Regions from separate parts of the Cupriavidus sp. PET2-C1 genome, predicted to be linked through region 2. Evidence: predicted binding sites of a transcription regulator. Region 2 holds the regulator's gene; each other region holds the start of a gene.
The links. Region 2 encodes HrcA, which represses chaperone genes, less so after heat shock. Its sites were predicted from a motif close to TTAGCACTCNNNNNNNNNGAGTGCTAA; they were not measured.
Positions count from the first base shown of each region.

Region 1 (2,269 bases), 920 kb from region 2:
CCGGCGCCGCCCCTTTAGCGCTTGCGCGGTGGCAGCGGCATGCGGTCACTCTCGCCCGGCACGCGCGGGAACTGGTCATCCTCCCAGCGCTGGGAGGCGGCTTCGATTGCTTCCTTGGTGCTGGCAACGAAATTCCAGAAGATGAAGCGATGGCCGTCGGTCGGGTCGCCGCCGAGCAGCATCACGCGCGACGCCACCTGCGCCGTCAACGTCACCGGCTGGCCCGGCACCAGCACCGCCAGGTGCCGCTCGGGCAACACTTCGCCGTCCAGGGCGATGGTGCCGTCCACCGGGTAGATGCCGCGCTCGGCGTGTTCCGCCGGAATCTCCAGGCTGGCGCCCGCGTCGAGCTCAATGGCCACGTAGAGCGTGCGGCTGAACACCTTCACAGGGGCCTCGGCGCCAAACGCATCGCCCGCAATCACCGTCATGCGTACGCCAGGGCGCTCCAGCTTGGGCAGCGTCGCGGCCGGATGGTGATGAAAGGACGGCTCGACGTTCTCGTCTTCCTTGGGCAGCGCCACCCAGGTCTGGATGCCGTGCAGGCGCGGCCCGGCATCGCGGGCGGACTGGGGCGAGCGCTCCGAGTGCGCGATGCCGCTGCCAGCCGTCATCCAGTTCACGTCGCCCGGCCTGATGACCTGTTTGCTGCCCAGGCTGTCGTGGTGAAGGATCTCACCTTCGAACAGGTAGGTGACCGTGGCCAGGCCGATGTGGGGATGCGGGCGTACATCGGCGCCTTCTCCAGGCGGCATGGCCACCGGGCCCATGTGGTCGAAAAAGATGAATGGACCGACAGTCTGGGTTGCCGCGGCGGGCAGCAGACGGCTCACGGCAAAGTCGCCAAGGTCACGGGTGTGCGGCTTTAACAAGTGCTCGATAGCGGACATGGTATTCCCCGGTTTGGTCGATGCTGGCGCTCAGCACCACTGAGACAAATGAAAAGAGTGTAGCTGCTAGCGAAACACAGCATCTCAACTGGCGACAGAACCGGCTGGGGCAGTGGCCCTCTAATCATGGCCGGATCGTTCGCGCACCCGCGTGAGATAGTGGCCTCGTCACATTCCGCAAGATGTCGGATTAAAATACTATTTAGACGAACTATTCGATTACCAGGAACTATCAACCCTATTGATACTCCAACTTAGCAGTCCCCCGGCTTGAGTGCTAATATGTGTTGCAATGCAGTGCGAGACCCCCAAAAGGGCCGCACAAGCGGGCAACCCACCCGCCGGATGCGAAAGGAGCAATCGAGTGAACGCAGTCCTATCTGCTGACCAAACCCAAATGACCAACCGTCTGCCCACGGTGCCGCAGGGCGCCGGGACGTTTGCGCTGACCTTTCCCGGAACGCTGGGAAATATCGACAGCTATATCCAGGCTGTCCACCGTATTCCCCTGCTTACCCCCGAGGAAGAGCAGCGGCTCGCGCGCGAGTTGCGCGAGCATGATTCCGTCGATGCCGCGCGCCGCATGGTGCTGTCGCACCTGCGCCTGGTGGTGTCCATCGCCCGCCAGTACCTTGGCTATGGCCTGCCCCACGCAGACCTGATTCAGGAAGGCAATATCGGCCTGATGAAGGCTGTGAAGCGCTTCGACCCGGATCAGGGCGTGCGGCTGGTGTCGTATGCGATGCACTGGATCAAGGCCGAGATCCACGAATACGTGCTGAAGAACTGGCGCATGGTCAAGGTGGCTACCACCAAGGCTCAGCGCAAGTTGTTCTTCAACCTGCGCAGCCACAAGCAGGGTGCCCATACCTTCACGCCGGAACAGATCGACGCGGTTGCGCGTGAGCTGAACGTCAAGCCGGAAGAAGTGATGGAGATGGAAACCCGCCTGTCGGGCGGCGACCTGGCGCTCGAAGGGCAGATTGACGATGGCGAAGAGGACTTCGCGCCCATCGCCTACCTGGCCGACAACCACAATGAGCCCACCCGCGTGATCGAGGCCCAGCGCCACGACCGCCTGCAGGTGCAAGGCCTGGAAGAAGCGCTGTCCAAGCTCGACGACCGTAGCCGCCGCATCATCGAAGCGCGCTGGCTGCAGGTCAACGACGACGGCTCGGGCGGCTCCACGCTGCACGAACTGGCTGACGAATTCGGCGTTTCCGCCGAACGCATCCGCCAGATCGAAACCGCGGCGATGAAGAAGATGAAGGGTGCGCTGCAGGCTTTTGCCTAAGGCTTGAGCGCGCCAAAAGTAGAACAGGGCCGGTCTCGCGACCGGCCCTGTTTTATTTTGCCTGCCGGCTTTGCGCCCCGGCGGC
Region 1 covers NZ_CM137259.1:462,802-465,070, reverse strand. Annotated here, with positions in the region: gene ACX12D_RS02125 (pirin family protein) at 15-890, opposite strand; gene rpoH (RNA polymerase sigma factor RpoH) at 1,288-2,184, shown strand.
Region 1: the regulator HrcA is predicted to act here: its motif matches at 1,145-1,171, upstream of rpoH (RNA polymerase sigma factor RpoH).

Region 2 (2,269 bases):
TGAAGTGGCCGTCCACCGACACCGCCAGCTCGACCATGCCGGAAATGCCGGAACGGTTGACCACGACGTCGTTGAAGGCCAGCGCGGAGAAGATCACGCCATCGTCGCGCACCACCTGGGACTCCAGCAGCATGCGGGTCTCGGACTCGTAGCGGCCCGCCAGCATGTCGGGCAGCACCGAGTGCACGTCCTGCAAGGGGATGTCGGTCATGAAGCCAAGGCGCCCGTGGTTCACCCCGATCAGCGGCACCGGGTAGCCGGCCAGCTGGCGCGCCAGGCCCAGCAGGGTGCCGTCGCCGCCGAGCACCACCGCCACATCGGCATGCTTGCCGATCTCGTCGGGCGCCAGCGCCGGATAGTCGGTCAGTCCGGTGGCCAGGGCCGTGTCTCGCTCGAACACCACATCCTGGCCGTTCCTGAGGATACAGGCGGCCAGCTCTTCCAGCGGGCCCTCGATGCCGGCTGTGGCGTACCTGCCGATCAGGGCGACGGTGCGAAATGGGGCGCGCGCGGCGCCGGGCTTGGGGAGCGAAGACATGCCGGGATTAGACCATACCGCCGTGACCATTGTCAGCAGGAGGGCGCTTGGCGCCGGGCCGGATCGCCGATGAGCCGCCCGAATGGTGAAAACTTGCGTAAAATCAGGTTCATCATGGATGAACGTGCGAAAACGCTTCTCAAAACCCTCATCGAGCGCTACATCGCCGAGGGGCAGCCCGTGGGCTCACGGACCTTGTCGAAGTACTCGGGGCTCGACCTGTCTCCGGCCACCATCCGCAATGTGATGTCCGACCTGGAGGAAATGGGGTTCATTGCCAGCCCGCATACCTCGGCCGGGCGCATCCCCACGCCGCGCGGCTACCGGCTGTTCGTGGACACCATGCTGACCGCCCAGCCGCTGGATGGCGCGCTCAACCTGGCCGAGCTGACCGGCAAGATCCGGGGCCAGCTGGAGGGTCAGCAGCTCGGGCCGCAGCGGATGATCACGTCGGCGGCGCACACCTTGTCCAACCTGTCGCAGTTCGCTGGCGTGGTGATGACCCCCAGGCGCGCCCAGGCGTTCCGCCAGGTCGAATTCATGCGGCTTTCGGACAAGCGCATCCTGCTGATCATCGTCACCCCAGAGGGCGACGTGCAGAACCGCATCATCCAGACCGAGCTGCCGTATTCCCCGTCGCAACTGGTCGAAGCCGCCAATTTCATCAACTCGCACTTTGCCGGCATGAGCTTCGACAATGTGCGCGACCACCTGCGCGGCGAGCTGCGGGCGCTGCGCATGGATATGTCGCAGCTGATGCAGGCCGCGGTGGAGGCGGGGAGCAATGCCATGGCCGAGGGGGAAGACGACCATGTCTTCATCTCGGGCGAGCGCAAGCTGCTGGAGGTGGAAGACCTGTCTTCCAGCATGGAAAAGCTGCGCCGCCTGTTCGACGTGTTCGAGCACAAGACCGGCCTGCTCAAGCTGCTCGATGTCTCCAGCCACGCCCAGGGCGTGCAGATCTTCATCGGCGGCGAGAGCAAGCTGGTGCCGCTCGAAGACATGGCGGTCATCACCGCGCCCTATGAAGTCGACGGCCAGATCGTCGGCACGCTCGGGGTGATCGGGCCGACCCGCATGGCCTACGAACGGGTGATCCCGATCGTCGACATCACCGCGCGCCTGTTGTCCAGCGCGCTCAGCCAGAACTAGTGTTGGCTCGGCCCTGTCTTACAAACTGCCTGTTCCCCGCATCCTGTAAGCTCGGCGAGACCTGGCGGCCGCGCGCCCTGTGCCCGCGCCGCCCCGCCACACCGGAAATTACATGACGTTTACCCCTGAACCGGCCTACCAGCATGGCCAGGCGCCGCGCACGGCCATCCTGCTGATCAACCTCGGCACCCCGGATGCGCCAACGCCGAAGGCGGTCGGCAGCTACCTCAAGCAGTTCCTGTCCGACCCGCGCGTCGTGGAGATCCCACGCGCGGCGTGGCTGCCGCTGCTGTACGGCATCATCGTGCCGCTGCGCTCGCGCGCTTCGGCGATGAAGTACGAGTCGATCTGGCTGCGGGAGGCGCATATGACGGGTTCCCCGCTGCTGGTGCACACCGAGCGCCAGGCTCACGCCTTGCAACTGCTGCTGAACCAGCAAGGCCATGAGGTGACAGTGGCGTGCGCCATGCGGTACGGCAATCCGTCGATCGGCTCGGTGCTGGAAGCGCTGCGCCGCCAGGGGACCGAGCGCATCCTGCTGCTGCCGCTATATCCACAGTACTCCGGCACCACCACGGC
Region 2 covers NZ_CM137259.1:1,380,325-1,382,593, forward strand. Annotated here, with positions in the region: gene ACX12D_RS06285 (NAD kinase) at 1-538, opposite strand, end outside; gene hrcA (heat-inducible transcriptional repressor HrcA) at 653-1,690, shown strand; gene hemH (ferrochelatase) at 1,803-2,269, shown strand, end outside.

Region 3 (2,269 bases), 430 kb from region 2:
GCGCAGGATCTCGCCGTGGTGCGCGCGGCCCTTGCCGGTGAGCATCGGCATCAGCGTGAACACGCCTGAATACGTGGCCGCGCGAAACGACAGCGGCGCCAGCGCGTGCGTGCCCCAGCCCAGGCAGCTCACCACATGACCGCCATAGGTTCGCGCCGCCAGAAAAGAATTGTCCAGCACCGCGCCGCCCACGGTGTCGTAGACCACGTCGAAGCCCTCGCCCGCAGTGTATTGCTCGACATACTGCGCGACGGATGTCGCGGCGTGGTCGATCGCGGTGGCGCCATAGCCCTCGATGATCGCCTTCTGCGCGGCCGAGCCCGTGGCGTAGACCTGCGCCCCGAGCGCGCGGGCGATCTGCACCGCGATATGCCCCACGCCGCCGGCGCCGCCATGCACCAGCACCTTCTGGCCGGGCTGCACGCGAGCCCGGTCGACCAGGCCTTCCCACGCGGTGATGAACACCAGCGGCAATGCGGCGGCTTCGCGCATCGACAGCGCGGCGGGCTTGCGCGCGAGCAGGTCGGCATCGACCGCCGCGTACTGCGCGAGCGAGCCTTGCAGGCCGCCCACGCCACCGGTCATGCCATAGACCTCGTCGCCGGGCGCGAAAGCCGTCACGCCCGCGCCCACGGCTTCGGCCACGCCGGCCAGGTCCAGGCCCAGCACGGCGGGCAAGGGCTGGCGGGCGTGCTCCGCCTGGCCGGCGCGGATCTTGGTGTCGAGCGGATTGACGCCGCTGGCCAGGATGCGCACCAGCACCTGGCCGGGGCCGGCCACTGGCTTGGGAAGCTGGACCGCCGTGAACGGCGCGCCGGCGGATTCGACGATGAGGGCCTGCATGGTGGGGTGGGGCATGATGCGCTCCGGGTAGATTGGCGATGAACCAGCGATGGGTTTGAGCCGGGTTGGTGTGACCATTCTTGGCCAGGCCGGCGCGCTCGTAAATCAACGCTTCTGTACTCTTGCCATGCAGTTTTGAATGGGGTGGCTTCTTGTCACATCGTGTCACGTCGCCGTGGAGGTGGGTGACGTTGAGCATTGCGCAGCGGGCGAAAGTGCCGCAGGCAACACCACGGGTGGCATGCGATGATCCGGCCCGGAGACATTGGGCTGGTGATCCATGGATAACTTTTATTTCGACGAAATCCGTCCGGATTCCATCAGGACGCGAATAAAGATTTCGCCGCGCGGCCAGGCCCCGTAACGATTTTCACAATTCCAGGGTAAACACGTATCAAGTCGTCGACTTGAAAACGCTACCCCCCGTCCCTATAATTAGCACTCGTTGGGCATGAGTGCTAACAGACCTCTCCCGACGTACTAATTCTGCTGGCCGTCAGTGCTGGCGGTCATTTTTTGTGAACCAAAAATCACTTTTTGTACCAAGGAGTCCGTATGAATCTGCGTCCTTTGCACGACCGCGTGATCGTGAAGCGTCTGGACAATGAAACCAAGACCGCTTCCGGCATCGTGATTCCCGACAACGCTGCCGAAAAGCCTGATCAAGGTGAAGTGCTCGCCGTGGGCCCCGGCAAGAAGGACGACAAGGGCGCTTCGATCGTCCTCGACGTCAAGGTGGGTGACCGCGTGCTGTTCGGCAAGTATGCCGGCCAGGCCGTGAAGGTGGATGGCCAGGAACTGCTGGTCATGCGCGAAGAAGACATCATGGCTGTGGTGAACAAGTAATCCACGCACCCCATTCGTACAGATTTAGGAGATTCAGAACATGGCAGCTAAAGACGTAGTATTCGGCGACGCCGCCCGTGCCAAGATGGTCGAAGGCGTGAACATTCTCGCCAACGCAGTCAAGGTTACCCTGGGCCCGAAGGGTCGCAACGTGGTGCTGGAGCGCAGCTTCGGCGGCCCGACCGTGACCAAGGACGGCGTGTCCGTGGCCAAGGAAATCGAGCTGAAGGACAAGCTGCAGAACATGGGCGCGCAAATGGTCAAGGAAGTGGCTTCCAAGACCAGCGACAACGCCGGTGACGGTACCACCACCGCAACCGTGCTGGCCCAGTCGATCGTGCGCGAAGGCATGAAGTACGTTGCCGCCGGCATGAACCCGATGGACCTGAAGCGCGGCATCGACAAGGCTGTGGTGAACGCGGTTGAAGAGCTGAAGAAGCTGACCAAGACCACCACCACCAGCAAGGAAATCGCGCAAGTTGGCTCGATCTCCGCCAACAGCGACGAAGTGATCGGCAAGCTGATCGCTGAAGCGATGGACAAGGTCGGCAAGGAAGGCGTGATCACCGTGGAAGACGGC
Region 3 covers NZ_CM137259.1:948,536-950,804, forward strand. Annotated here, with positions in the region: gene ACX12D_RS04310 (zinc-dependent alcohol dehydrogenase family protein) at 1-858, opposite strand, end outside; gene groES (co-chaperone GroES) at 1,399-1,689, shown strand; gene groL (chaperonin GroEL) at 1,730-2,269, shown strand, end outside.
Region 3: the regulator HrcA is predicted to act here: its motif matches at 1,279-1,305, upstream of groES (co-chaperone GroES).